3 regions of the Ochrobactrum sp. SFR4 genome follow, and region 3 is predicted to be linked to each of the others. Evidence: predicted binding sites of a transcription regulator. Region 3 holds the regulator's gene; each other region holds the start of a gene.
The links. Region 3 encodes LexA, which represses DNA repair genes until DNA is damaged. Its sites were predicted from a motif close to TGTTCNNNNTGTGTTCNG; they were not measured.
Positions count from the first base shown of each region.

Region 1: a site for LexA is predicted at 5,134-5,151, ahead of ruvC (crossover junction endodeoxyribonuclease RuvC). Genes of this name have one in related genera too.
Region 2: a site for LexA is predicted at 7,863-7,880, ahead of HBA93_RS05135 (DNA polymerase IV). Genes of this name have one in related genera too.

Region 1 covers NZ_JAAPBB010000008.1:167,204-177,475, forward strand. Annotated here, with positions in the region: gene HBA93_RS12170 (tetratricopeptide repeat protein) at 230-1,399, opposite strand; gene HBA93_RS12175 (thiamine phosphate synthase) at 1,412-2,077, opposite strand; gene HBA93_RS12180 (hypothetical protein) at 2,152-2,427, shown strand; gene HBA93_RS12185 (OpgC family protein) at 2,472-3,692, shown strand; gene rcdA (protease adaptor protein RcdA) at 4,425-4,931, shown strand; gene ruvC (crossover junction endodeoxyribonuclease RuvC) at 5,195-5,728, shown strand; gene ruvA (Holliday junction branch migration protein RuvA) at 5,725-6,342, shown strand; gene ruvB (Holliday junction branch migration DNA helicase RuvB) at 6,379-7,419, shown strand; gene ybgC (tol-pal system-associated acyl-CoA thioesterase) at 7,419-7,895, shown strand; gene tolQ (protein TolQ) at 8,507-9,217, shown strand; gene tolR (protein TolR) at 9,299-9,748, shown strand; gene tolA (cell envelope integrity protein TolA) at 9,756-10,272, shown strand, end outside.
Region 2 covers NZ_JAAPBB010000003.1:220,511-230,782, forward strand. Annotated here, with positions in the region: gene murI (glutamate racemase) at 1-791, shown strand, start outside; gene HBA93_RS05110 (CHRD domain-containing protein) at 876-1,307, shown strand; gene HBA93_RS05115 (MerR family transcriptional regulator) at 1,457-2,266, shown strand; gene HBA93_RS05120 (alpha/beta hydrolase family protein) at 2,385-3,437, shown strand; gene HBA93_RS05125 (esterase-like activity of phytase family protein) at 3,490-5,706, opposite strand; gene HBA93_RS05130 (GNAT family N-acetyltransferase) at 5,995-6,462, opposite strand; gene HBA93_RS05135 (DNA polymerase IV) at 6,495-7,841, opposite strand; gene HBA93_RS05140 (DUF3572 domain-containing protein) at 7,957-8,256, opposite strand; gene HBA93_RS05145 (response regulator) at 8,492-8,863, shown strand; gene HBA93_RS05150 (VOC family protein) at 8,891-9,286, shown strand; gene rpmG (50S ribosomal protein L33) at 9,390-9,557, opposite strand; gene HBA93_RS05160 (MFS transporter) at 9,659-10,272, opposite strand, start outside.
Region 3 covers NZ_JAAPBB010000003.1:92,577-102,848, reverse strand. Annotated here, with positions in the region: gene HBA93_RS04600 (SurA N-terminal domain-containing protein) at 1-439, shown strand, start outside; gene trpD (anthranilate phosphoribosyltransferase) at 492-1,514, shown strand; gene trpC (indole-3-glycerol phosphate synthase TrpC) at 1,516-2,313, shown strand; gene moaC (cyclic pyranopterin monophosphate synthase MoaC) at 2,317-2,793, shown strand; gene HBA93_RS04580 (molybdopterin molybdotransferase MoeA) at 2,827-4,047, shown strand; gene lexA (transcriptional repressor LexA) at 4,254-4,976, shown strand; gene HBA93_RS04570 (ComEC/Rec2 family competence protein) at 5,195-7,738, opposite strand; gene gltX (glutamate--tRNA ligase) at 7,996-9,414, shown strand; gene gltA (citrate synthase) at 9,795-10,272, shown strand, end outside.

The sequences.
Region 1 (10,272 bases), on a different contig from region 3:
GGTATCAGAGGGCTCTCAAGCCATATCAATCGGGGTTTTCAAGACCATAAATCTGCAATTTTAGCAAGTCTGATACGGTGCTTTGCCGGACTTCAGGCTGCACTAGAGCATAATTTCTTAAACTTGAATCAGTTTAAGCGAAAATTATGCTCCCATTTAAAGTGTTAGAGCGCTGTGCACCTGATCGGGCGCACAGCACTCTATGTTAGTAAAAATGCAATTTTACCGGTCAGCGCAGATTGTTTGCACGGGCGATGGCCTGCTGAATTTCTTCATCTGTCAGCCCGTCCATGAAAGAATCGAGGTCTTTGGCATTGAGTTTTGAGCGCCGCGCCAGAATATACCATGCCGCAGCCTCAACCGAATTACCGTCTGTGCCGATGCCGTCACGATAAAGCCGTGCCACACGCGCCATGGCTGCAATATTGCCGCCGCGCGCTGCTGTCAGCATCCAGCGGAAACCGGCATCATAATTGCGCTCGCCACCACGCCCTTCGACCAGCCATGTGCCCAGATCAAGCTGTGCCGTGTCATAATTTTTGCGGGCAGCACGTAATAAATATTCCCGCGCCTGCGCATCATCGCGTTTGATAGTTGTCGTGCCATTGGCAAGCAGCTGACTGACAGCATATTCACCATCGGCCAGTCCGGCATCTGCCGCTTTGCGGAACCATGGTGCGGCTTCATCCAGCCCTTTGGCTCCGGGACGGCGCATCATCAGCATTTGCGCATAATTGAATTGCGCCATGGCATTGCCTGCCTCGGCCGCTTTTTGCATCAGTTCTTCAGCTTTTTTCGCGTCCTTGGTGACGTAGATGCCCTGAAGCAGCATGGCGGCGTAGCGGAACTGGGCTTCATGCTCGCCTTTTTCTGCGGCCAGACCATACCAGTGTGCTGCTTGTTTCTGATCAGCTTTGACGCCAAGGCCGCGGGCATAGATTTCAGCTACCAGTGTTTGCGCTGCCGGATCACCGGCTTTGGCGCGTTCCATGCCAAGATTGAAGGCTGTCAGATAAAGACCGCGCTGAAATGCACCGAAGGCCGGATCAGCAATTTTGTCCCCGAACCGGTTCTCGTTAAAAGCGGGCATGGCATCGGTCGTTGCCGGTTGCTGAAGCATATCGGCTTTTTCAGTCTGATTTTTCGACCATGATCCGGCAAGTTCCGGAATAGTGAAACCAGTTGAAACCGCCGGTACATCCATAGATGCGCCGGTCGGGTCTGCCGGTTTATCCGTCTCTGTCTTATCAGTTTTGGGCTTGTCAGCTTCCGGCACTGTTTTCTCAGGTGCCGGTTTTGCGGCCTCCGCAGCCATTACAGTGGTTGCCGGTATAGATGCCGCTGCGGCAACCAACCAGAAGGCACAGGTGCTGTTGAACAAAACGGATTTTTTCAGCATGGTCTAACTCTGTTACTCTTCAGTCTCAGCGGCGCTCATCTCATCGAGCCGGCGGTTTGCATCGGCAATAACCTGTGCAGGATCTTCTGCGGAAAACACAGCCGTACCCAATGCGATAAATTCCGCATTTGTGGCGAAGCAAGCCGCGAGGTCATCCAGTTGTGCACCGGCCTGCAAAATAGCCGGAATCTCGACCATTGCCGCCCACCATTCAGCCAGTGAAAGATTGCGCGGATGGGCTTCCGGTTTGGTATCTGCACCGATTTTGCCGAAGAACATATAGTCCGGCTGTAATTCGCCGACTTCCAGTGCTGTGTGACGCTCTTTCACATTGCCGGTGCCGACAATCATTTTTGGCGTATAGCGCTCAACAGCATCTGCAATATCGGCCAGAGAACCTTCAATATGCACGCCGTCTGCGCCGACACGGCCGGCAGTGCGGGTGTCGTTCAGGATGATGGCTGCGGCGCCTGCTGCCTGAATTTTGCCAACGGCCAGTGTTGCAAAAGCCTGAAAGGATGCTTCGTCGGTTTTCCCGTTGTCGAGAATGACGCTGGCAATGTCGCCTGCGGTCAGCGCTTTATCCAGCGTGGCAAGCAGCGTGTCTGCTGTATGCCCTTCTGAAGAAGGAGAGGGGACAACCAGCACCAGACGCGGACGGTTTTCAGGAAATTTCATCAGATAAAGCCTCGTTGAGCGGGCGCCAATAGCCCATAAAAATGGCAAAGTTCGGGAATTGCACAGAGTAAAATATGCAATATACCGGTCATTATCTTCTGTTTAGAGCATATTTGCCAAAAGATAACGCGGTTTTTAAAGACAGGCAGAAAAACATCAGAGCGCTGTCCTTTTTCCCTGAATTTTCCCTTGTGCGTGACGCTAACAACTTATTGTCATTGCCGTTTTGTTTAGTTCTGGAAAATAATGTGATGGGGGTAAGCGGTGGCTTAGCCGCTTTCGTGTCCCATTTGAGTCGTATTGTTGTATGCAGACAAAAACTGTCTGCAGGACATGTTTTCGTTTCTTAAGAGATGAAAACATTCAGGCAAGTCAGGCAAAAGGCAGGCTGGCAATGACAATACATAATGCAGGACAGATGGTGAAAATGCGCGATACGCGTCTTGATGTTTTCAGGGCGCTGGCATTGCTGACGATTTTCATCAACCATGTTCCGGGCACAATTTATGAAAAGTTCACGCATCGCGAATTCGGTTTTTCCGATTCCGCTGAAGCTTTTGTGCTGATTTCCGGTCTGGCTGTTGCGCTTGCCTATAGTTCCAAATTTGTTGAAGGTAATCGTCTGTTGCTGTCATTGAAAATGGCACGCCGGTCGATGACGCTTTATATGGCGCAGATGATGACAACGCTCATCACGCTGGCGATTTTCGGTTTTACGGCCATTTATATGAAGCGGCCGGAAATGCTGGAAATGATCAATATCAAGACTGTGATGGAGCAGCCTGCTCAGGCTTTTGTCGGTCTGGCCACGCTTGGCCACCAGCTCGGCTATAATAATATCCTGTCGCTCTATCTGGTGCTGATGCTGTTTGCGCCGGTTATGCTTTATCTGTCACGGATCAGTATTTCGCTGATGCTGACGATTTCCGGTTCGATCTGGTTTCTGTCCGGTTATTATTATATTGCGCCGATGAATTATCCGACGCAGGGCGTTTGGTTCCTCAATCCGCTGTCGTGGCAGTTTCTGTTCGCCATCGGTATTGGTGCCATGGCCTACGTGAAGCAGGGCGGCCGCTTTGATCAGAACCGTCCGCTGATGATTGCGGCGATTTCTTATCTGGTTTTCTCCCTGCTGTGGCTGCGCGTCCCGCATCCGAACTGGGATATTTCCTTCGGACTGCCTGCGGTGCTGACGGGTTTTGACAAGACCTATCTCTCGGCAACCCGTTTGTTGCATGTGCTGGCGCTTGCCTATGTTATTGCCGGTATTCCTGCGCTGTCGGAAAAAGCCCGTCTTGATATGAACCATCCGCTGGCTTTGCTGGGTAAGCATTCGCTGCCGGTTTTTGTGGCGGGTACTATTCTGGCGATGGCCGGTCAGGCACTGCGCCATGTTTATCCGGTGAGCCTGTCCTTTGATACCTTGCTGATCGCGGGTGGTATTATGGCTCAGTTTGCGCTGGTCTATTATCTGGAATGGCTGCCACGCATCGGCTGGAAAGGCAAAGCGGTTTCGAAAAGTCCTGTGCCGGAAATCGCAAGATCTGCACGAGCAGCAGAAAGCCGGAAACCAGCTCCTATAGCTGTGAAGCCGCGTTCGGTTCCTGCTTCCTGAAAGAGATAGAGCATGTCGCGGAAAAGTGGACACCGGTTTTCCGATAACGTCATGCGTAAAAATAAGGGATAGAGCGAGCGCAGTGGATACAATTAAACGCGACACGCTCTAGAAACTGAACTCACCGCATTAACTAAATATTAAAGTTAACAAAAGAATATAGGGCTATCCGGTTTTGCCGGATTCTTACCGAGTGGACTTGGTCCCTCTGTATGACGCCTCCCTGTTAAACTTCTGAGAGCCGCTTTTGCGGCTCTTTTTTTATTTCTGAGCTTGCTTTGTTTATCCGCAGTTGAGAGCCGCTTTGTGGATAAAGAGTTTCTGCGAAAATCTGCGGGCAGGCGTTGCTGTTGCCGGAAAATATAGGCGATTCTGCTTAACTACCTGAACAAGCTGGCTTTATTCGCTTGGATGGCATTATTTACTCTGGCAAGCACAAAATTATAATTCATCTTTCTTTAACCATATTATTGCGCGAGCGTGTATGAGCGTGCATTTTGCTTGGATAGGCCATAGCCAAACGGTTTTTTACGATCACGCTTTGTGATGCAAACAAGTGAAGTGCAGCCTGATTATAGGGGATTCGCCTGTTTGGCCGGTTATAAACCGGAGGAAATGCGGTGCCTTATGAGATCGGAATGCTTGTCAAAAATTACAACTGCGGTTCAGTGAGCTGCAGTTGCCAGTGAGCAGAACAAGATGATGGAACAGACACATCGCAGCGAAAACAGAGTGCCGGACAATATGATCCGTCTGTCGGAGCGTATGGTGTTTTCAGACAGTTTCAAACCGCTTTACAGTGAAGGTATGGCGCTGGTGGAAGAAGCCGCCGCTTATCTTGACGGTGAGGGGAAAGACGCTGCGCGTTCTCTGTCTCATAAGGCTGCAACACTTTATGCCGCTGAATCCATGCGTCTGACCTCGCGTCTGATGCATATTGCCTCCTGGCTTTTGCTGCTGCGTGCCAGCCGTTCCGGCGATATGCCGCGCGAAATGGTGGCAAAAGAGAAGGCAAAGGTCAGTCTGGAAACCCATTCTGCCGGTGAAAAAACCGCAGGCTGGAAAGAACTGCCGCAGGCTTTCCGCGATATGATTGCGCATTCGCTGCATCTTCAGGATCGTGTGCGTTGCATGGATGGTGACAGCTATCATCAGCCGATCCGTGAACTGGTTGAGTGCAAAGGTAATCCGGTTTCGGATCAGATCATTCTGCTGCGTACAGCATTTGGCAGCAATTGATCTGCCTAAGCATGTCGCGGAAAAGTGGGTGCCGGTTTTCCGATAGCGACATGCGTTAAGACAAAAAGACAGAGCGAACGCAGTGGATATAATTAAACGCGACACGCTCTGGTTTCATTTAATTGTCGCATGTTCGCGACCGCTAAATGAATCCATTTGAGCCAGACATGCTTTAACATATTCTCCCGTCTTTAAATAGCGATGTTTCCATTTTGTTCACATTTTGATTGTTGAATGCACCTTACACAAGGTAAGGTCAGCATATGAAACAGGCGATTCGCATTATTGGTATTGATCCGGGCTTGCGCCGCACCGGCTGGGGCGTGATTGAGTCCATGGGTAATTCCCTGCATTTTATTGCAGCCGGAACAGTCACCTCTGATGACAAAATGGATCTTGCCTCGCGTTTATGCCAGCTGCATGAAGGGTTAAGCGCTGTTCTGCATCAGATGATGCCGGATGAAGCGGCTGTTGAGCATACCTTCGTCAATAAAGATGCAGGTGCTACGCTGAAGCTGGGGCAGGCGCGCGGTATTGCACTGCTGGTGCCGGCACAGGCCGGATTGCGTGTAGCTGAATATGCGCCGAATGCGGTGAAGAAATCGGTCATCGGTGTCGGCCACGGTGAAAAACAGCAAATTCATATGATGGTCAAAGTACTAATGCCACGGGCGAGCTTTGATACCAGTGATGCGGCGGATGCGCTGGCGATTGCCATTTGTCATGCCCATAACCGGCACAGCCTGTATAATCTGGCGGAACTGAAGAAAAGCGGGAGGATTGCAGCCATATCATGATCGGGAAACTGAAAGGTGTTGTCGATGAAATTGCTGACGATCACGTCATTCTTGATGTGCATGGGGTCGGCTATGTGGCTTTCTGTTCTGCACGTACGCTGGGCAATCTGCCTTCAGCGGGTGAAGCGGCTATTCTGCTGATTGAAACCTATGTGCGTGAAGATGTGCTGCGGCTTTATGGTTTCGGTACGGCATTGGAACGTGAGTGGTTCCGTCTGTTGCAAAATGTGCAGGGTGTCGGGGCCAAAGTGGCACTGGCGGTGCTGGGCACATTAACGCCGTCTGAACTCGCCAATGCTATTGCTTTGCGTGATATTGCTATGGTGTCCCGTGCGCCGGGTGTCGGCAAAAAAGTGGCCGAGCGCATTGTGACCGAGTTGAAGAACAAGGCACCCGCATTTGCCGGTGATGCTGCGGCCAATATCGGGCTGAAGCAGGAAATCGGTGAGGGTGTGGCTTCCACTGCAGTAAGTGATGCGGTTTCCGCGCTGAGTAATCTCGGCTATTCACGCGATCAGGCCGCTAATGCGGTTGCCAGTGCCTTGCGCGAGGCTGGAGAAGATGCAGATTCTGCCAAGCTGATCCGGCTTGGATTGAAAGAACTGGCGCGATAAAAATGTCGCCTGAGAAAATGAATGCGGGTGTAACTGATGAGTGATGAAGATCGTCTGATTTCTGCGCAAAAGCGCGGAGAGGATACGGACACGGCTTTGCGCCCGCAAAGCCTTGATGATTTTGTCGGTCAGGCGGCAGCACGCGCTAATCTGAAAATTTTTATCGAAGCAGCCAAAACCCGTGGTGAGGCTCTGGATCATGTTTTGTTTGTCGGCCCTCCCGGCTTGGGCAAAACCACATTGGCGCAGATTATGTCCAAGGAACTCGGCGTTAATTTTCGCTCCACTTCAGGGCCGGTGATTGCTAAAGCCGGTGATCTGGCGGCATTGCTCACCAATCTTGAAGACCGCGATGTGCTGTTTATCGACGAAATTCATCGCCTCAGCCCTGCGGTGGAAGAAATTCTCTATCCGGCGATGGAAGATTATCAGCTCGATCTGATTATCGGCGAGGGACCTGCGGCACGCTCCGTCAAGATTGATCTGGCGAAATTCACGCTGGTGGCGGCGACAACCCGTCTCGGTCTTCTGACCACGCCTTTGCGCGACCGTTTCGGTATTCCGGTGCGGCTGAATTTCTATACGGTTGATGAACTGGAATATATTGTGCGCCGTGGTGCGCGGTTGATGCAGCTGAATATTTCCGATGATGGTGCACGCGAGATTGCGCGGCGTGCACGCGGAACACCGCGTATTGCCGGTCGTTTGCTGCGCCGTGTCCGTGACTTTGCACTGGTCGCAAAAGCAGACATTGTGGATGCGAAGATCGCCGATGAGGCGCTGATCCGTCTGGAAGTTGATAATATTGGTCTCGATCAGCTGGATCGTCGCTATCTTAATATGATTGCATGCAATTTTGGCGGCGGACCTGTGGGGATTGAGACGATTGCTGCTGGTTTATCAGAACCGCGCGATGCGATTGAAGATATTATTGAACCCTATCTGATCCAGCAGGGCTTTTTACAACGCACGCCGCGCGGGCGTGTGCTGACAGCACTTGCATGGCAACATCTGGGGCTGACGGCACCGACTGATCTGGCTGCACGGCAGATTACCCTGTTTGAGGACGAAGCCTGATGCCGGATACAATATCTCCAGACGATTTAAGCGCGGCTGAATCTGAAGTGATTAATGGTACGTTGACACCCGCAGGACACCGGCTGCTGGCACGGGTCTATTATGCCGATACGGATTTTTCCGGTGTGGTTTATCACGCCCGTTATCTGGAGTTTCTGGAACGGGGCCGCACCGATTTTTTGCGTCTGAAAGGTGTGCATCATACGCAGCTGGAAGAGGGGCAGCTTGGCGAGCCGATTGTCTGGATTGTACGGCGTATGGAGATTGATTTCCGTTTGCCTGCCCGCATTGATGATATGCTGGTGATTGAGACTCGCGTGATTGAAGCTTCCGGAGCGCGGGTGACGATGTGCCAGCACATCCGGCGTAAAAATGGCGAATTGCTGATTGAAGCGCAGGTTGAAGCGGCACTGATCAATAAACAAGGCCGCCCGAAACGGATGCCCAAAGAGTGGAAAGCGCTGTTTACCGCATAATATGCAGGTTTTAGAGCGGTTTATATCCGGATTGGATCACAGCACCGGCTTTGAATTCTTTGATTTATCGCAGCATCACCGCCGTCAAATTGATTTAACTTGACGAATCTGGGATGTCCAAGTGATCCAGCCTGATTGTAAAATGCTCTGGCAGAAGCTTTAATCGCTAAACCGGAACAGTTTGGCGGGTGTAATCCTGCGGCACTTCAAAAATGCGGCGTGATCGACGCAGGCAGAGCTCAGTACTGGTTTCGGAAAATAAGCCGCTGCACGCAAAATTGCCCGCAATAGTGCGAATCCTAACTTATCTTTAACCATAATAGTTCATCTTTAGTCCAAGACGGAGAGGTAAGGGCATGAATCTGCCTGTCGCCTTCCTTTCACCAAAATTAACCGTAAAAAGCAAAACAGCCGGTCATGCACAAGATTGTGTCCGGCACTATGCAGATACGGCGCAAAGCAATTCGGCGGGCCGTGCAGGCAAATAATGCATCCGGACCGCTTAAGGTAACAACAGATCGAAACGGTTGCGCAGAAAATTGCGCGGTGAACCGTTTTGCTTTTGCCGCCCGGTGATGAGCCGGGCGTTTGGATTCGAGGACAGGTGACAAATGGAAGCTCTACCCATTGCAGCACACACAAGTGATGTCAGTCTCTGGGGACTGTTCATGCAGGCTAACTGGGTTGTCAAACTGGTCATGCTGGGTTTGCTGGCAGCCTCAATCTGGACATGGGCAATCATCGTGGACAAGACGCTGGCCTATCGCCGTGCGACAAGTGCCATTGACCGTTTTGAACAGGTGTTCTGGTCCGGTCAGTCTCTGGAAGAACTCTACCGTAATCTTGGCGAACGCCGTACCACCGGCATGAGCGCCATTTTTATGGCAGCGATGCGCGAGTGGAAAAAGTCTTTCGAAAAAGGCGCGCGTTCTCCGATTGCATTGCAGATGCGTATCGAAAAAGCGATGGATGTGGCTCTGGTGCGTGAAAACGACAAGCTGGAATCACGTCTCGGTTTTCTGGCCACAATTGGTACATCGGCACCATTTATCGGTCTGTTTGGTACTGTTGTCGGTATTATGACTTCGTTTATGGCGATTGCCGCTTCCAAAAATACCAGCCTTGCCGTTGTGGCCCCTGGTATTGCGGAAGCGCTGCTGGCAACCGCAATTGGTCTTCTGGCGGCTATTCCTGCTGTTATTGCCTATAACAAGCTGACAGCGGATGCAGGAAAAATCACCTCGCGCATGGAAGGTTTTGCCGATGAGTTTTCGGCCATACTGTCGCGACAAATTGATGAGAAGCTGACGCCGCGCGGATAAATCATCCGGTTTCGTTTATAGCAGGCGTTTACAATTCAGGCCGGTTATCAGGTCATGAGATGAAGGCCGGAAGGTTCTAAGATGGGTATGTCATTAGGAAGTCAGGGCGGAGCAGGCGGTCGTCGCAGACGCGGCGGCAAAAAGGCTCCGATGAGTGAAATCAACATCACGCCTTTCGTGGATGTGATGCTGGTGCTGCTGATTATCTTCATGGTGTCTGCACCGCTGCTTACCTCCGGTGTGCCTATCGATCTGCCGGATACGCAGGCCAAGGCACTCAATGCCGATACTCAGCCGATTACCGTGTCTGTGAATGACAAGGGACAGGTTTATCTGCAGGAAACCGAGATCGACATCGCAGAAGTGGTGCCGAAACTCGAAGCTATCGCCAAAACCGGCTATGAAGAGCGCGTTTTTGTGCGTGGCGATAAAAATGCCGATTACGGTACTGTGATGAAAGTGATGTCACGTATTTCCGCTGCCGGTTTTAAGAATATCGGTCTGGTGACCCTCCAGGAGCAGGATAGCTGACGCCATCATGAAGGCAGGTCTGACTTCCTCAACACTCATCCATGTGGTCATTATCGGCTGGGGACTTTTCTCGTTCTCTTCGCCGAAGCCTTTTGACATGACTGATACTGAATCCTTCCCTGTCGATATTGTGCCGATTGAAGATATTTCACAGGTACAGCAGGGCGATAAAAAAGCGCCGAAAGCGGAAAAAGCAGCGCCAAAACCAACGACCAAACCGAAAACGGTTGAACAGGCGGAAAATGCCGGTGACAGCGAGCTTGATCTGAAAACACCGCCGATGCCGAATGAAAAACCGAAGCCGGTTGAAACCGCAGAAGCGGCCAAACCTGCGGAAAAACCGGCTGAAAAGCCGGAGCCTGTACAGGAAAACAAGCCGGAGCCAAAACCGGAGCCGGTGAAACCGCCTGAACCGGTGAAGCCGCCGGAGCCAAAAGTGGAGCCGAAGCCGGAACCAAAGGCTGAGTTGAAGCCGGATCCTGTTGCCGAAGCGATTGAAAAGCAGCCGGAACAGGCTGAAGAAG
Region 2 (10,272 bases), 130 kb from region 3:
CCAGCAGGCAGGATGCGCCGGTTATCGTTTTTGACAGCGGTATCGGCGGCCTGACTGTGTTGCGCGAGGCGCGGGTGCTGATGCCCGACCGCCATTTTATCTATGTGGCTGATGATGCGGGCTTTCCCTATGGTTCATGGGAAGAACCGGCTCTGCGCGAGCGCATTGTCGGCCTGTTCGCTGATCTGATCCGCCGTTTTCATCCTCAGCTTTGCGTGATTGCCTGTAATACGGCGTCCACACTTGTGCTGGATGATCTACGGCAGGCTTTTCCCGATACGCCTTTTGTCGGTACAGTTCCGGCGATTAAGCCTGCAGCTGAGCGCACACATTCCGGTCTTGTCTCGGTTCTGGCGACACCGGGCACGGTTAAACGCGCCTATACGCGGGATTTGATCCAGTCTTTCGCCTCGCAATGCCATGTGCGTCTTGTTGGTGCCGACCGGCTGGCCACATTGGCGGAAGCGCATATTCGCGGCGAAAAGATTGACGATGAACTGGTGCTGGAGCAGATCACACCGTGCTTTATCGAGCAGGATGGTCAGCGCACTGATATCGTGGTGCTGGCCTGCACACATTATCCGTTTCTGGCGAATGTATTCCGCCGATTGGCACCGTGGCCGGTAGACTGGCTTGATCCGGCAGAAGCAATTGCGCGACGCATGCTCTCTCTGTTGCCGGAGGCGAAGGATAAAAGCCTGCATCACCATGAGGATCTTGCGGTATTTACTTCCGGAAAACCTGATTATGCAATCCGCCGTTTGTTGCAGGGTTTTGGTCTGAGGAACTGATCGATATTTGCTCTAAAATTAAATCTAAACTATAATTACTCTGTATAAATAACTGTATTTATTGTTTTTTTATGGAGTTTTATCGTGAGGATTTTAAAAATTTCTGCGGCGCTTATTATTGCAGTTTCAATGTTTTCCGGTGCCGCTTATGCAAAAACACTGAATTTTGAAAGCAGTTTGTCGGGTAATAAAGAAATTCCGCATGTTGTGACAGCAGCCAAAGGGCAGCTTAAAGCCAGCTATAATACAATCAGCAAAGTACTGAAATGGCATGTCAGCTATAGCGGTCTGAGTGGCACTGCAACAATGGCGCATTTTCACGGGCCGGCAACGACCAGACAAAATGCCGATGTGATTATTCCCATTAAGCCTGATGCATTGAAGAGCCCGATTGAGGGCACTGAAAAGCTGACCAAAGAGCAGGAAAAACAACTGCTGTCAGGACATTGGTATTTCAACATTCATACGGAAAAACATCCGGGTGGTGAGATCAGAACACAGCTGACACACAAGTAAAACTGTTTGTAATCATGATAAAGCGCTTCCTGAAAGGATGCAGGGAGCGCTTATTTTTTGCTGAAGTCAGTTTGTCAGTGAAACTTGCTTGACCTTACCCTAAGGGCAACCCTGCATAGCTTGTGCGATGAGACTCACAAGGAGATAGTATGCTGACAATCGGACAAATGGCGCGCTCACAGGGCGTAAGCACCAAGACCCTGCGCCATTATGATAGTATTGGTCTGTTCAGCCCGACATTGAACGGACAGGATAACGGCTACCGTTATTACCGGCCGGAGCAGATTGTAACACTCGGTCGCATCGTCTGGCTGAAACAGCTGGGTATGGCATTGGATGAGATCAAAACACTGGCAGTTGACGGCGGCTTGGACAGTGTAGAAAAGATGCATGCAGTGCTGGAAAACCATGCCGTTCAGCTGGAAGCTGATATAAACCGCCGTCAGAAAACGCTTGGCCATCTTCATCGCTATCTCGCACAACCGGAGCGCACAATGCCTGAATTACAAAAGCCTGAACAGGTTTTCTTCGCCGCACAGCGTATTATCGGCATGTGTTGGTATCCTGAGGACGAGGGCAGTATTGCGCAAATGTGGGATCGTTTTGAAGCGCGCGAGCATGAGATTGAGCGTCTGGAAGAGCCAGTGGGCACTTTCGGCATTTGTCAACCGCTAGCAGACGGGCAGTGGCGCTATATTGCAGGCCTGCCGGTTGGCGCAGATGCGGCTATTCCTGACGGACTGATCGCGATGGAGATTCCGGGGCGTTATTACGCTAAGGTCGAACATCACGGTGAGGTAACAACTTTGCCGGAAACATTCCGTGCTGCATATTCGGAATGGCTGCCAAGCGCAGGCATGCAGCCTGATGAAGGGATAGAGTTTGAATATAGCGGTGCGCGTTTTCTCGGGCCGATGAATCCGGAAAGCGTGACCGAGATCTATATTCCGCTGAAATAATCAGCATTCAAAGATGAAATGATAAATGAGCGACCTTGATCATGTTTCAGGGCGCTCTTTTTCTATGATTGGATTTTACTGCCGGTAACGAAAAAGAATATCAGCGGAGATTGTAACAATGAGACAGACAGTAACTACATTGGCGGCAGGGTTAAGCATTTTGACACTGACAGGCAGCTTTGCGGCCATGGCAGAGCAGGTTGGTTTCCGGCAAACTGAATTGGCGGATAAGAGCGGCAAACGTGATTTGAAAATTGCGCTTTGGTATCCGGCATCGGACACAAAACCAGTAGAGACGATTGGTGAAAATCCGGTGTTTAAAGGCATTCAGGCAATACCAAATGCAGCGCCTGACGGTAAATCCCATCCGCTTGTGATTTTGTCTCATGGCTATGGTGGCAGTTGGCGTAATCTGAACTGGCTGGCGGGTGAGCTGGTCGGGCAGGGTTATATCGTTGCCGCGCCGGATCATCCGGGCACTACCACATTTAATCGCGATCAAGAGCAGGCTGCAAAGCTCTGGGAACGCCCGCATGACCTTAGCCGTGTGATTGATATTGTGACCTCTGACAGCGCTCTGGCAGGCAGGATTGAGCCTGACCGCATTGCCGCGATTGGCCATTCTCTCGGTGGCTGGTCAGTTGTCGCTCTGGCCGGAGCACAGTTTGATCGGGAGCGTTTTGAGAAAGACTGCAAAGACAATCCCAATCCGCGTACTTGTGGTTTGGCAGAAGAGCTGATCAAGCCGCAGGGTGATGTTGCAGCTGAAAAACTGAAAACAATGAAAGCCGATCCGCGTGTGGATGCGATTGTTTCGCTCGATCTGGGGTTGGCGCGTGGTTTTACACCGGAGAGCCTGAACAGTATTTCAGTGCCTGCACTGATCTTTGGTGCTGGCGTTGATATTGGTGACCTGCCTGCCAAATTGGAATCCGGCTATATCGCAGCGAATATGTCCGATAAAGCCACGCAATATTTCGAGATCGCTGATGCCGCGCATTTCAGCTTTATGCAGATATGTAAGGCGGGAGCAGCTGAGTTGATCGAAGCGGAAACCCCAGGAGACGGTATTGTCTGCAAAGACGGTGCAGGGCGCAGCCGTGAGGCGATACACCGTGAAGTGGCGGACATGATTATTGCATTTCTGGCAAAATCCATTCCCGCCCAATAATACAAAAAGGCCGCTATAAAGCGGCCTTTTCTTTTAGAGAGCCTTGGGAGGCTTATTGAGTTTTCAATTCACTGACTTTACCGACAGTGAAGAACTGGGTTTCACCGCTGGAACCGTCAACACCGTCATTATCGGTCACGACATAGCCAATGCCGTTTTTGTCGATGGCGAAGCCTTCAACCTTGTCCGGTACAAAGCCATTGAGTTTCTTGAGATCAGGAATGAAATCATAAACTAATGTCTTGCTGACGACCGGCAGTTTCTCGCCGATTTTAGCCGGTTTCAGGTCTGCCAGAGCCACTTTGTAAAGGCGCTTGTTGACAGCTTCCTTGCCGATGAGATTATCACGCTCAACGATATAGAGCTGGCCGTCATGGGCAGTCACTTCAGAGAGACCAACCCAGCCCTTTTCTTTCTTATCCAGCGGATAGGCAACCGCAGCCCATTCTTCACTCTTCAGATTGTAGCTGAGGATTTTGACGTTGCCCTTTTCGTCGTCAGCCCATTCGCGCTGTACCACCATCCAGAGCGTTTCATTATCGCCTTCACCGGTACGGGTAATACCTTCAAGACCGAAACGGGTCTGGTGCTTGAGCAGGTCTTCAGGCAAAGCGATTTCTTTTTTGATCTCGCCTTTGTCATTTACATTGAGAATTGCATGCGGAACGAGCTTCTTCTGGTCGCCTTCATTGGCCAGCCAGAAGCCGCCTCTACCATCCGTCGTAATGCCTTCAAGATCAAGCTTTTGCGCTGCATCTTTACCGCGTTTTACCAACAGAGCTGAAGTGATTTTCGCAGGCTTCTGGTTGGCATCAATCGTATAGATGGTTGGTGCTGCATAATAGGCGGAGTCAGAGATGGCATAGAGAATACCGTCTTTGCTTTCATCTGCAACCAGACCGGACAGAGCGCCCCAGCCGATTGGCGTGCCTTCTTCAGTCAGTTCCGAAACCAGCTGCGGGTAGGTGGCAGGTTTGTCCTGCAGTTCATAGATCATCACATGAGAACGGGCACCGCCGTCTTCACCCAGATCGGTTTCATTCGCCGTGACCAGCAGGTTGCGTGACGGGATCGCCAGAACACCTTCAGGGCCGATGCCGGATGGCAGCAGTTGCACGAATTCAGGGTCTTTACCGGTGTCTTTATAAACGCTGACCATCGAGCCGCGTTCGCTGGCGATAAACAGGTAATCTGTATCATCGAAGCGACCAACTTCAGCGCCTTCCAGCTCTACGCCTTTTTTATTGCGCTTTTCAGGATAATGACCGTGCGCTGCAATCTTATGCTCCAGCGTATTGCCTGAATCGTAGAGCACTTTGCCGCTTGTGTCGAAAATGGTGAAACCGCGGGAGCCGCCTTTATAATCACCTTCATTGGCGGTCAGAAGACGGTCATCACCAACCCATTTAATGGTATCCGGCTCGCGGGCAACATTCTTCATTTCGCCGTTGAACTTGATCTGGCCGTCTTTCTTGGTGTCGATCTTGTCGAGATCAACTGTGCCGGCAGAGAAGTGCGATGTGATTTTGCCGGAAGCCGCATCAATAATCGCGATATGGTTGTTTTCCTGCAGGGTAACAGCAATTTCATTCTTGCTGTTGAAGGAAACAAATTCCGGCTCCGGATCTTCCGGCGCGATTTCCGCAATGCCGGTCATATCCACGAGTTTCATGGTTTTGCAGTCAGGCTTACCGTCTTTGAGGTCGAGAATAACCAGATTACCGGCCGGAAGCTGCGGCAGTTCACCGTCATTCAGCTCTTCATCGCGTTCATTCTCAATGGCGACTGCGAGGAATTTCTTGTCAGGAGAAACAGCAACAGAATCCGGCTGGCCGCCGAGATCGCAACTCATTTCAACTTTGCGCGACGCAATATCAATCACATCCAGACGACCGGATGGTTTGACATAGCTTTCTGATGTGTTGACGCCGGCGAGGATGCGTTTGCCGGCGACAGTCACTGAAGTCGGTTCGCCTTCAACTTTGAGTACACCACCGGCTTTCGGGTTTTTAGGGTCGGTAATGTCAACAAAACCGATACCACCATAAGGACTGTCGGAATAGATTAGCGTATTGCCATCTTCCGAAACCGTAATGATTTCCGAAGAGGTTGCTGCTTTGACGTCTGCATCTTTCGGCAGATTGTCTGTTACCGCAAAGCTGGCAATACGGTTGAAAACCGGCTCTGCCGAAGCGGAAAAGGCAACAGAGCTTGCTAAGGTGGCAGTAAGAGCGGTGATGAGAGAAAGTCTCATTGAGCGGCGCGACATGAATATCCCCGAATGTTGCGATAAATTCCGGATCTCTGATCCAAAAGTCGCCTTGCTTTGCTGTAAATGGCTATTTCTGCGCTTCCGGTACTCACGTAATTATATATACGCTGCGTTCCGGTGCTCGAAATCACCATTTTGCTATGGCCTGCCACTTTTTGATTCAGACATTGAGGGGAGGTTTCGCCGTTCTCTGTTGCAGGCAAATGTCACTTCCGTGAAGAAATGATGACATGACTTTTATTAGCATTTTATTCGCTAACAAAACGGTGGGTAAATGGAATGCAATTATGAAGAGAAAACGCTGAAACGCTTGCAGATTGTATTATCTCCGGTGCGATAGCTTTGGAAACCGATTGCGTCATAATAAGCAAGCCCGTTGGCATTATCCGCGCCGATAGTTGCGTCAATATTTTGCAGATTTGCGTTTTCAGCTGCGAGTTTTGTTGCGGCGAACAGAGCCTTGCCAACACCGCGGCGGGCTGCGTTCGGGCTGACATGGGTGCCGATAATGCCCCAGCCTGCTGCGACACCATATTTATTGTCCTCAGCAGCGCGGATCAGCGATTGAAAGCCCAAAACCTCACCATTCTCATCTTCTGCAACGCTGCACAAAATGCCGTGCGGATTATTGATATAAGTGTCGCACACAAAATCCTGATCATGCGGACGCTGCCGTTGTGTAACTGCAATAATATCTGTCAATACACGGCTCATGGCCTCAGCATCATTCAATCGGGCAGGTCTGATAATCATATTTTATCTTCCATATAAATACTTGAAGGCATTTATTTATCTGACGGTGTCTGCGGGCGGGCGAGGTTACCTTTACCAAATGTGTAGCCGGTTTCCACTGTTTTGGAGCCGAATTTGGAGCGTAGCTTATCAATGGCAGTTTCAGCCGCTGCACGCTTACCTGCTTTGATATCCACCAGATCAGGCGGATCGGCTTTCACCGGATCGGTGAGGTCGGTAACACCGATGCCGAGCAGACGATATTGAGTGCCGTCAATTTCCTTTTGCAACATATAAAGACCGGTGCGGAAAATCCTGTCTGCAAGCTGCGTGGGATCGCTCAGACGATGATTGCGGGTACGGCTCTGGAAATCCTTGGTCTTGAGCTTCAGCACCACTGTATGACCGGCAATCTCGCCATGCTTCAACCGTCCGGCAACTTTTTCCGACAGTGCACGCAGAACCGGCACCAGCTCCTCAGCTTTGGCGATATCAATATCAAAAGTGGTTTCATTGGAGATGCTCTTCATCTCGCTTTCCGGCTGCACAGTGCGCGTATCCATGCCACGGGAGAGGCGGTAAAGCCGCTGCCCCATCACGCCATAGGACTTCATCAGCGCAGATTCCTCCATTTGCTGCAGTTGCCCTATGGTCTGAATACCGTCAGCATTGAGCTTGGCATTGAGCGCCTTGCCGACACCCCAGATCATGTTGACAGGTTTGGACTTCAGAAAATTCTGCGCTTCTTTTTCTCCTATCACCGAAAAACCGCGCGGCTTCTCCATGTCTGAGGCAAGTTTTGCCAGAAACTTGCAATAGGACAGACCGACAGAAACCGTGATGCCGATTTCCTGTTCAATACGGCGGGCGAATTCTGCCAGCACAAGAGCAGGCGGTGCACGGTGCAATTTGGCCGTGCCGCGCAGATCCAGAAACGCTTCATCAATCGAAAGCGGTTCGACAAGCGGCGTGAGATCAAACATCATCTGGCGAATCTGATGCCCGACCTTGCGGTATTTCTCCATATTCGGCTTAACGAATACGGCCTGCGGGCAGAGCTCAATAGCTTTGAAGGTCGGCATGGCGGAGCGCACGCCGTGGATGCGCGCAATGTAGCAGCAGGTGGAAACGACACCACGCTTGCCGCCGCCGACAATCACCGGCTTGTCACGCAGTTCAGGATTGTCGCGTTTTTCAATGGAAGCGTAAAAAGCATCACAATCAATATGTGCAAAGCTTAAATCATAAAGCTCTTCATGGCGCACCAGACGCGGACTGCCGCAAGCGCTGCAACGCGGGCGTGGTTCAGTGCGGCGCTTTTTCTGCACAGTCAGGCAATCGCGGCAGAAACCTGACTGCGGATCGGCCTCAGCAAAATAACCGGAAACACCGTTGACCATCGTAAAAACCTGTATCATGATCCGAACATAAGCGGAACATTTGCACAATACAGGCAGATGATTTCAAGTGCCAGCGAATTTTATACACAATCTGCAGCGATGCAAAAGATTGCACTTACATGGATTGGTCGTAAGCACTGTCACCGTTTGGCAGAAAGCGCAGCGCTTGATTCATGCTTTCCGGCTTGTGACCGGTTGCTTCGCAAAACTGCATGAGCGTTGGCTCATGTGCCAGATAGAACTGTAATACACCGGTCAGAAAAGCCGGTTCACCTGCGGCTTCGCGGATGGATGAGACTTCAATGCCGGTGAGGGACAGAAAGCGATTCATCAGATCCGGCTGCTGTGCCAGAAAGACCAGAGCTTCAATGGCCAGATTTTCAGCATCGCTTTGATTCAAGACAGTTTTTGACATTTTATATCCGCTGGCTTTTACGTTTTGGCAACTTTAATTGCATCTTTAGCTGTATGAAAACTGTTTAGGGTCAATTTGGTCATTGTTCAATGCTATGCTCTTCGGGTCGGAATAATTATGGTCTCTGTGTGCTGTACCCGTGAGTGGTAATTGACGTGAGCCGAAAACTACGAAATGCTGCGGCCAGGCACGCGGATATATTCAGATAATATTCTGAGTAATAAGGTATTTTCTCATGACCAAAAAAGTAATGATCGTCGAAGATAATGAGCTGAATATGAAGCTTTTCCGCGATCTGATTGAAGCCAGCGGTTATGAAACCATCCGTACACGCAATGGTCTTGAAGCTATGGATCTGGCACGTATTCATCGTCCTGATCTGATTTTGATGGATATTCAGCTGCCGGAAGTCTCTGGTCTTGAAGTCACCAAATGGCTGAAAGAGGATGACGATCTGAAAGCCATTCCGGTTATCGCAGTCACGGCCTTTGCCATGAAGGGCGACGAAGAGCGTATCCGTCAGGGTGGTTGCGAGGCCTATATTTCCAAGCCGATCTCCGTGCCGCGCTTTATTGAGACAATCAAATCCTATCTCGGTGACCTGTAGTTACAGGACTTCGCCTTATTGAGGTGAATGATGAATGTTCCCAAGTTCCGCATCGTAAGACCGACAGATAATCTGGATGCGCTGCTTCCCTTTTATCAGGATGGTTTAGGACTGACAGTTCTTGATCGTTTTCAGGATCATGATGGTTTTGACGCGATCATTATGGGGCGTGAAAATGTGCCCTATCATTTTGCATTCACACGCACCAACAAACATCATGCCGGTAAGGCACCAACCAAAGAGAATCTGCTGGTTTTTTATTTGCCGGATCAGATTGAGTGGGAAAATGCTGTTGGCCGTATGAAAGCTGCCGGCTTTTTACCTGTGAGCTCCTTCAATCCTTACTGGGACAAGAAGGGGATAACCTTCGAAGATCCGGACGGTTACCGTATTGTGTTGCAGCAGACGGATTGGGTGGCTTAATCAAGGCTTTTACTCAGATTGCCAATCGGAAACGCTCCGTATTCAGGCAATAAAAAAAACCGGACTGATAACAGTCCGGGTTTTTTAATAACCGAAACCAGAATTATTTGATTTTGGTTTCTTTGAATTCGACGTGTGCCTTAGCAACCGGGTCGTATTTACGCTTTGTCATTTTTTCAGTCATTGTACGGCTGTTCTTCTTGGTTACGTAGAAGAAGCCTGTGTCTGCGGTCGACAACAGCTTGATTTTGATTGTTGTAGCCTTAGCCATAACGTTATCCTGCTCTTTAAAAAAATAAAACCGCCTGCGATTCCGGCGATTTCATCCGGGTGCGGGAATTTGGCGCGACACTACGGATACGCGCCGAAAAGTCAAGCCCGCTGTTTACGAACTACCAGTCTGATAAGCAGAATTATGATAAATGCTGCAAAAAAGAGTGATAAAGTGACCGGGAAACCTGTTGCTCCCAGCAAATCCATGCCGACACCAGCTGCCTGAGGCCCTGCCAGCATACCGATACCATAGCAGAAAATGAACGCGGCATTGGCTGAAGCAAGCTCACGTCCCTGCAATTGCGAACCAAGATGGGCGAGGCCGACAGTATAAAGACCGGCAACCACACCGCCCCAGATCAGCAGCAGAACTGCCATCAGATACCAGTTAGTGACAACATAAGGCAGCAGTACCATACCGGCAAAGCCGATGATAGCACAAATTAGCAGCAGAATACGGCGGTCACCGATACGATCGGAGACCAGGCCGAGCGGAATCTGCATCAGCACATTGCCGAGACCGACCATGGTTAGCAGCAGCGCCGCATCACCTTCATTGAGACCAACACGTGTGCCGAAGACCGGAAACAGTGCAAAGCCGCCGGTTTCTACTGCACCATAGACGAAAACCGCCATTGTCGCTGCCGGAACAGCAAAAATATAAGGCAGGAAGGGCACATGCTCGCCTTCCTCGAATTCAGGGCTGTCTTTAC
Region 3 (10,272 bases):
TGCAGCCGAGTGGAAACAGGATGAAGCAGCAAAGCGCCTGATAACCAAAGCTGAAGAGCTGCGCAAGCGCCTTGAAGCCGGTGAAACTCTGGACGTTCTTGCTCAGGAAGCCGGCGTTGAAAAACTGACCAAACGCGGCCTGACCCGTACGGCTACAGATTCTGAACTGTCAGAGGCTGCGGTTGCACAGATCTTCGGCGGCGCGGACAATCTCACAGGCGTTGCAAGCGGCATCAATAAAGAAACCCAGATCCTGTTCAAAGTGATTGAGACAACTGAGCCTGCCGGTGTCAGCGCGGAAAGCCTGCCACAGGGCACACGCGATGCGATTTCCTCACGCATTGGCGACGACCTGCTGGAACAGCTGGTTGGCCGTCTGCAGAGCGAATATCCGGTTAAAATCAATCAGACCCTGATGGATCAGGCTCTGTCCTTCTAACGCCTTCTCTCTTTGAAGGCAGGCGGAGCCTCACTAAAGATTCGAGTACACTATGTCAGATTTCAAAAGCTACATTGCCAAAGCTGTTACAGGCACACCTTTAACTCAGGCGGAGTCCAAAGCAGCGTTTGACATTATGATGTCCGGTTCCGCCACCCCTGCCCAGATCGGCGGTTTTCTGATGGCTCTGCGTATGCGCGGTGAAGCCGTTGCGGAAATTGCAGGTGCTGTAGAATCAATGCGGGCGAAAATGATCCCCGTTGATGCACCTGCCGGTGCAATTGATATTGTCGGCACCGGCGGCGATCAGTCCGGCTCTTATAACGTGTCCAGCTGTGCAGCCATTGTGACTGCGGGCGCAGGTGTGGTCGTTGCCAAACATGGCAACCGCGCTCTGTCCTCCCGCTCCGGTGCGGCAGATACGCTGGCAGAGCTCGGCATTAATATTGAAGCCGATCCGGCAACCATCAGCCGCTGCATTCATGATGCAGGTCTTGGCTTTATGTTCGCGCCGATGCATCATTCTTCAATGCGTCATGTCGGCCCTGCCCGTGTAGAGCTTGGCACCCGCACAATTTTCAACCTGCTCGGCCCGCTCGCCAATCCGGCTGGTGTTAAACATCAGCTTGTCGGCGTTTTCTCCCGCGACTGGGTACTGCCGATTGCCAAAGTGCTGAAAGAGCTCGGTTCCGATCATGTCTGGGTTGTTTATGGTGATGGTCTGGATGAAATGACCACCGCTGGCACCACCAATATTGCAGCACTGCAAAATGGTGAAATCACCGAATTTGAAATCACACCGGAAGAAGCCGGCCTGAAGCGCGTAGCTTTTGACGCTCTCAAGGGCGGCGATGCCCAGCATAATGCGGCAGCCCTGCTGCGCGTACTTGGCGGCGAAGCCGGTGCTTATCGTGACATCGTGCTGCTCAATGCCGGCGCTGCACTCGTCATTGCCGGTAAAGCCAGAGATATTAAAGAAGGTATTGCCCTTGCTGCCCAGTCGATTGACAGCGGCGCGGCAAAAGCCAAACTCGATCAGCTGATTGCTGTATCGAACAGCAAGACAAGTGAATGAAATGACCGATATCCTCAAAAAGATCGAAGCTTATAAGCTTGTTGAAATTGCAGAAGCCAAATCACGTTTGCCATTGGCAGACGTGAAAAAAGCTGCTGCCGATCAGTCACCTGCCCGTGGCTTCCTTAAAGCACTGGAAGCAAAGCAGGCTGCCGGTTCTTTCGGTCTGATTGCGGAAATCAAAAAAGCCAGCCCGTCCAAAGGTCTGATCCGTCCGGATTTTGATCCGCCTGCATTGGCAAAAGCCTATGAAGATGGTGGTGCGGCCTGTCTTTCAGTTCTGACAGATACACCAAGTTTTCAGGGTGCACCGGAATTCCTGCAACAGGCACGCGCGGCCTGTTCCCTTCCTGCCCTGCGCAAGGACTTTCTGTTTGATCCTTATCAGGTCTATGAGGCACGTCATTGGGGTGCAGATTGCATTCTCATTATCATGGCAAGTGTTGATGATGAACTGGCTAAAGAGCTGGAAGACACAGCCTTTTCACTCGGCATGGATGCATTGATCGAAGTGCATGATGAAGCTGAAATGGAACGGGCTCTCAAACTGTCCTCGCGTCTGCTCGGCATCAACAACCGTAATTTACGCACTTTCGAAGTCGATCTCGCAGTATCTGAACGTCTGGCAGCCATGGTGCCGGATGACCGTCTTCTGGTTGGTGAAAGCGGTATCTTCACGCATGATGATTGCCTGCGTTTGCAGAAATCCGGCATCTCCACCTTCCTGATCGGTGAAAGCCTAATGCGCCAGCAGGATGTGGCCAGAGCAACCCGCAAACTCCTGACCGGCAAAGAGTAAGTTATGAGCAAGCTGACACATCTCGATGAAAGCGGCGCTGCGAATATGGTCGATGTCGGTGACAAGACCGACACTGTGCGCATTGCGACCGCATCGGGCTGTGTCACGATGCAAAAGCAGACGCTTGAGCTGATCCTTTCCGGCAATGCCGCCAAAGGCGATGTTATCGGCACCGCCCGTCTTGCCGGTATTATGGCTGCAAAAAAGACCTCTGATCTGATTCCGCTTTGCCATCCATTGATGCTGAGCAAAGTCTCGGTTGATATCGAGCCGGATGAGGCACTGCCTGGCTTGCGGGTTAGTGCGACAGTCAAACTGACCGGCAAAACCGGCGTGGAAATGGAGGCACTCACGGCTGTCTCCGTCGCCTGCCTGACGATTTATGATATGGCAAAAGCTGCCGATAAAGGCATGGTCATAGGCAATATAGCCGTCGACAGCAAAACCGGCGGTAAATCCGGCGACTGGCAGCGTTCTTAGCATATCGCTCTTATTTTTTACGGGGTAGGTTTCATGGCATTATTACCGGTTGATGAGGCTTTGCGGCTTTTGCTGGCGGATAAAATGCCTTCCGGCCATGAGCACGTCGCCCTGCATGAAGCCGGTGATCGTGTTCTCGCCACTTCGATTTTTGCCTCATTCAATCAACCGCCTTTTGATGCCTCGGCCATGGACGGTTATGCCATACGCTTTGCCGATGCCGAGCAGCTGCCCGTTATATTGAAAGTCATCGGCGAATCTGCTGCAGGCAAAGGCTTTGACGGCATGCTCAAATCCGGTGAGGCTGTGCGTATTTTTACCGGTGCGCCAATGCCTGCCGGTGCCGACACGATTGTCATTCAGGAAGACACGCAGCAGGAAGGTAATCTGGTTACACTGTTACGGGATGTGAGCAAAAGCCGTCATATCCGGTTCAGCGGGCTGGATTTTAAAGACGGTGAATGCTTGCTGCAAACCGGTCATCTGCTTGATCCGGCATCGCTCTCTTTAGCGGCAGCGTCCGGCCATGCGCAATTGCAGGTCTATAAACGCCCTAAAACAGCTATTCTTGCTACAGGTAATGAGCTTGTACCTGCAGGCACTGTTCCTGCGGCAGATCAGATCGTCAGCTCCAACAGTTATGGTGTCGCAGAAATTGTACGGCGCAATGGCGGCACGGCAGATGATCTTGGTATTGTGCCGGATGATTTGGCCCTTATCGAGCAATCCATTCGTAATGTCGCTGCTTCGGAGGCCGATATTCTGATTACGCTGGGCGGCGCATCTGTCGGTGATCATGATCTGGTGCATAAGGCACTGACCAATTGCGGCGTTGAACTCGGCTTTTACAAAATCGCCATGCGTCCGGGTAAGCCACTCATGTTCGGCCAGCTGGATCGCGAAGGCAAAGCGCCCCTGCTCGTTCTTGGACTTCCCGGCAATCCGGTCTCCAGCCTCGTCTGCTCCTATGTGTTTCTGGCACCTCTGGTTGCGCGTCTGGCAGGTAAAGCCGCGACCACATATATTGCCGGCGCCAGACTGGCACAGGACATGGCCGCCAATGGTAACCGCCGTGATTACGCCCGTGCAACTCTGACCCGCAACAGCGACGGTGAGTTACTGGCAACGCCTCTGCCGGTGCAGGATTCCTCCATGCTGACCGTCATTACCTGCGCGGATGCTCTGCTGATCCGTGAGCCTTTTGCGGAAGCAGCCAAAGCCGGTGATCGCTGTCAGATCCTGATGATACGCTGAAATTCTTTAAACAATCGGATTAATCACTTTTAAAGCCTTGCAGAACAATACTGGAACATATAGTGTTCGTTCTGGGTTTGTTTTAAAAATTGATTCTCGCTACCGCGCCCCGTGCATGCGGTTATGCGTTTAGTCTGCACGACTTCATTATCTGCCACCATAATTTTAGTAACCGGCAGATAATATAAAGGCTTTGGGAGCGTATAATGCTGACGCGTAAACAACATGAATTATTGCTGTTTATCCATGACCGCCTGAAGGAAAGCGGCATTCCCCCTTCGTTTGACGAGATGAAAGAGGCGCTCAATCTCGCTTCCAAATCCGGTATTCACCGTCTGATTACAGCTCTGGAAGAACGCGGTTTTATCCGCCGTCTGCCAAACAGAGCGCGTGCGCTTGAAGTTGTGCGTTTGCCGGACTCGATTGCGCCGGGTCTCAACAGCCAGAAGAAATTCTCACCAAGTGTCATTGAAGGCGATCTCAGCAAAAAGAATGTCACCGAACTGCCTAAAAAAGCCGCGCCTGCGACAGAATCGGAAGCACCTGCCGGTATCAGTGTTCCGGTGATGGGACGTATTGCAGCCGGTGTACCGATTTCCGCCATTCAATCACAAACCCATATGATTACCCTGCCGCCGGAAATGCTTGGCAGCGGTGAGCATTATGCGCTGGAAGTCAAAGGTGACTCGATGATCGAAGCCGGTATTCTCGATGGCGATACAGTGATTATCCGCCGTGGTGATACCGCCAATGCCGGTGAAATTGTTGTGGCTCTGGTCGATGATGAAGAAGCGACACTGAAACGCTTCCGCCGCAAAGGCGCATCTGTTGCGCTTGAAGCTGCGAACCCTGCTTATGAAACCCGTATTTTTGGTCCTGACCGTGTGCGTGTTCAGGGTAAGCTGGTTGGTCTGGTACGCCGCTACTAATATGCATCGGAGCGAAAACCGGCCAACCGCCGGTTTTCGACTTCAGACGATTGATTACAGATATTTCATTTTTGAATGAAACATGACAGGTCATTTTGACAGTGTTCTGACCAACAGAGCGATACAGATCGCACTCTGTAAATTACATATTTTAGTGCATCTTTGTACCACAACTATGCACTCATAATTGCGGCACTCATTGAACAGGCGTGACAGTCCTATTTCGGATCTTCCAGATTGCGGGCAGCACGGGACCAGAGACGATAGCCATGCCAAGGTCGTTGCGGCTCTCCCACTGCAAACACGACCGAATCCTGTTCCGGCTGGTATGCTGAACCAGCTTGATGTATCCGCATTCCGGAAACAGAGCTTTGCAACATATCTGAAGTATGAATTTGCGCTATGTCTGTATTACTACGACTATCCGGTTTCAGATAAATCTCCGCCACACCTCGTAATGCCAGTTGCTGGCGGGTGATTATAACTGGTTCTTTTCGCGTTACTGCCGGTGTAATGCGACTTTCATTTATGTCAGGGCACGATAGGTTTCCCGCATAAGCGAGAACGATAATGTCACCGATATTACAGGCGATATCTGCAGCAGGCCGGTTTTCGGCATAAGCCAGCACCTGCTCGTTTTGCAGATCAAAACTGCATAACCCATCCTCACAGACAAAACCTCCGGAATGTGCCGCACTGCTCTTATCAGGCGTTTTAATCTCATGAATTCTATAGGCCTTGCGCCAGTTATCAGTTGTGAACGCAGCTGGTCGCTGGCGGTTCACATAGAGAATATTATTCTGACGCACAGCAACCAGTCTGGCATCTTCCGAGATAATAATATCCGGCAAAGTATTCATACTCAGCACGATCCCGCCAGCCATGAAAAAAAACAACGATATCAGCCGCAAATGACTGTTGAGGATCATTGCTGTAAGCAGAGCAGCCGTCCATAACAACACTACAGGCACGGGTAACAGACCGGGTATCAGATCAGGGGAAAGTCCGGCAACAAAATGGGCAATCCATTTGACCAGTTCAATGCCTTTGCCCATTACCTGTAAAGGCAGCCATTCAAGCCCCAATGGCATCATCAATAGTGACAGAACCGCAAAAGGCATGATCAGCACCGAGATCACCGGCAATGCCAGTGCATTTCCCAGCATTCCAAGCGGTGCCATATTGTTAAAGTGAAAGGCTGCAAAAAGCCCGCTGGCGATGCCGGCCAAGAGTGATGTCCCCGCAACTCCGCCCAGCCAAAGCCTGAGCTTGCTCCCCAATCCCGTCTGTCGCGTCACTCGTTCGTTGTTTTGTCTCTTGCGTAATTTCCACCACGCAAAACCTGCAATCAGCGCACCGGTTGCAGAATAGGACATCTGAAAACTCGGCCCCAAGATTTCATGCGGTGTCACAAGAATACTAAACAGCGCTGCAATCGCCAGATTACGCAAGGTCAGAGCTTTGCGATCTAAAATCACGGCACAAAGCATCACGGCCAGCATGATAAAACTACGCTGTGCCGCCACATCAGCACCGGATAAAGCCAGATAGAAACCGGAGGAAAACAGTGAAATCAGTGCGGCGGCTTTCTTCACCGGATAATAGAGCGCTAAAGATGGGAGCAGTCCGGCAATACCTCGCAGGCTTACCATGACTATACCCGCTGCCAGCGCCAGATGCAGGCCGGAAATTGAGAGAATATGCGCCAGCCCTGCAATGCGCAGCGCCTCATTGGTTATCTCGCTGATCCCTGCCCGCTGGCCGGAGATCAGCGCTGCGGCCACCGCCCCTTCTTCACCGGACAGTGCCTGCATAATCCGCCCGCCTATCATCGCCCGCAACTGACCGGTCAATGCCTCAACGGACGCAGTCCAGCTCTTTGACACTGCATCACCGGCAAATTCACCATCAACCAGTTTCGGTACACCGAGATAGAAGCCATTACCGCCAATGCCGCGAAAATATCCATGAAATGCGAAATCATATTGCTCGGAACGCACCGGCCCGCCATGGGGACGCAATCGCACCGCCCCTTTCAGAACAGAACCGGTTTCAGCCTGCGCAGGTAAATCACGTGCAGAGAGCCGCAATCGCTGCGGCGCATAGCGCAGATGCGGTTTTTCCGTTGTCAGCACATCGGCAACAATACGCCAGCGTCCGGCTTTGCCATTGTCTTCAGCCTCCTGTTCGAGCGAGACAATCCGCGCTGTCAAAGTGGTTGACACAGAACTGCCAAGCATTTGCGTTGCATAGCGCTGCGTCTCCCATTTCGCAGCCAGCATACCAGTCATAAAGGCTAATATCAGCACAAGGCTGACACGCCTGATCAGCGTATCACGCAGCAAAAACAACAGCCAGATCAACAAGAATGCCGGTACAAACAGCTCTATCCAGTATGGTTCAGCCCTCAGGGAAAAATAATGAACCGCCCCTGCACCACTCGCAACGGCCAGTAACAGGAAAACCGTTCCGCGTTCATATTCAAACAGCAGAGCATCACAGATATCATCCAGAAAACGCTGCCAATATTCCCGCAGATTTAGCCGGATAATCAGTGCCCGCTTTCGTCCGCTATAAACAGCACCATCATCGGGAATAATCTCCGAATCTGGCACAGGAGCAAAACCAAGCATGGTTTGCTCAACTGTCAGCCTGCGAGAATAAGTGTTGCGGGCAGCACTTGTCTGCGCCCCGTCATCATCATAACGGGACTCAGTCTTGCCTGCCTGATGACTACATTCACCGTCATAACCATTCGCCATGCTGTCTGAATTGCCCCCGCACCTGACAGCTGCACAATTATACGTCCAAAACAGCCTATTTCACGCAGGAATCTTGCATTGAGCGGCGTTAAACACCGGTTCTCTGCTTTGATTTTTGCATCAAGTCTTGCACGTTGTGCTGCCTATGCTACATGAACAGCACAAGAAATCGAGAGGCGGTCAGTTACATTCTTTAGGCGATATATTCGGATATAAGCGTAAGATCCTGTAACTTTACCGCAGATACGGAGCGACCGATGTCATCACCCGTTATTACCCGCTTTGCGCCTTCCCCGACCGGCTATCTGCATATCGGCGGCGCACGTACAGCGTTGTTTAACTGGCTTTATTCCAAACATACCGGCGGCAAGATGCTGCTGCGCATTGAGGATACCGACCGCGAGCGCTCCACCGAGGCCGCAACGGCCGCTATTCTTGAAGGCCTGACATGGCTCGGCCTGACATGGGACGGCGATGCTATCTCCCAGTGGGAACGCGCACCGCGCCACCGCGAAGTTGCTGAAGAACTGGTGAAGGCCGGTAAAGCCTATTATTGCTATGCCTCACCGGAAGAACTGGATGCGATGCGTGAGCTGGCGCGTGCTGAAGGTCGCCCGCCGCGTTATGACGGCCGCTGGCGTGACCGTGATCCGTCGGAAGCACCGGCAGGTGTGAAGCCGGTTATCCGCATTAAAGCGCCTCAGACAGGCGAAACTGTTGTGATGGATGATGTGCAGGGTGAAGTCCGTTTCCCGAACAAAGATCTGGATGATTTCATCATTCTGCGTTCCGACGGCGCGCCAACCTATATGCATGCGGTTGTGGTCGACGATCATGATATGGGCGTTACCCATATTATCCGTGGTGATGACCATCTGACCAATGCTGCCCGCCAGACAGTTATTTATCAGGCAATGGGCTGGGATGTGCCTAAAATGTCCCATATCCCGCTGATCCATGGTGCGGATGGTGCCAAGCTCTCCAAGCGCCACGGTGCGCTTGGCGTTGAGGCCTATCGTGCAATGGGCTATCTGCCTGAAGCACTGTGCAACTATCTGGTTCGTCTCGGCTGGAGCCATGGTGATGATGAAATCATGACCATCGAGCAGATGATTGAATGGTTTGATACCAAAGACATCAACAAAGGCGCATCTCGTTTCGATTTCCAGAAACTGGAAGCCATTAACGGTCATCATATCCGCGCCAGTGATTCAGAAACGCTTACCAAAGCGCTGATCGATGTTCTGCCTTATATTGAAGGCGGTGCGGAACTGCAGGCTCTGCTGACCGATGAACGTCGTGCACAGCTTGTTGCAGCAATGCCGGGTCTTAAAGATCGTGCAAAAACACTGGTAGAGCTGGCTGACGGCGCGAAATTCCTGTTCGTTTCCCGCCCCCTGCCACTGGATGAAAAAGCGACAAGCCTGCTCAATGATGAAGGCCGCGCGATCCTCAAAGATGTGTTACCGAAGCTGGAAGCTGCCGAGTGGAATGCAGAAGCATTGGATGCCGTTGTCCGTGCTCATGCGGAATCAACCGGCCTGAAGCTTGGCAAAATTGCCCAGCCTCTGCGTGCCGCCCTCACCGGCCGCGCCACTTCACCGGGTGTTTTTGATGTTCTGGTGGTTCTGGGTCGTGAAGAAGCGCTCGGACGCATTCAGGATCAGGCCGTTTAAGCCTGTCAGAAGCCGTGTTCTTTCAACGGAATACGGCTTCAAACACGCCCTGAACACAGGAGTGTGATTTTCACAGACCGGCTTCTGTCGTAAGAATGGCGAATTGACAGAAATTTGTTCATAAAAACCCGAATTTCTGCATTGCAACGCCCGGTTTTTACGATAATTTGAGCCAAGAATTTTTCAGGCTGTCATTCAAAAATATCATGAATTTTACGTGACAACCCGCTTAGGATATTTTTCAAACTGGCAGCGCCGGTAAAAATACCCTAACTGTATGTTTCTATGCATAAGTTGAATCTGAAACACCAGTTTTCGGCATTATGCTCCAAATTTACTGCTATCCACGAGCAGTGAGCGCGATGATGAAAGGAACCAGTATGTCTAATACGACAGCGACAATCACGCTACATGGCAATTCCACCGAATTGCCGGTCCGCAAAGGTACAATCGGACCAGACGTCGTTGAAATCGGCCCGCTTTACAAGAATACAAATTCCTTCACATACGATCCTGGCTTCACATCAACAGCTTCCTGCGAATCCAAAATCACATATATCGATGGTGATGAAGGCGTTCTCCTGCATCGCGGCTACCCGATCGAACAGCTCGCCGAACAGGGCGACTTCCTTGATACCTGCTACCTGCTTCTCTACGGCGAACTGCCAACCAAGACCCAGAAAGCAGATTTTGATTACCGTGTGACCCGTCACACCATGGTCCATGAACAGATGGCCAAATTCTTCACCGGCTTCCGCCGCGATGCGCATCCGATGGCCATTATGGTTGGCTGCGTTGGCGCAATGTCCGCCTTCTACCACGACTCAACCGATATTACTGATCCGCATCAGCGTATGG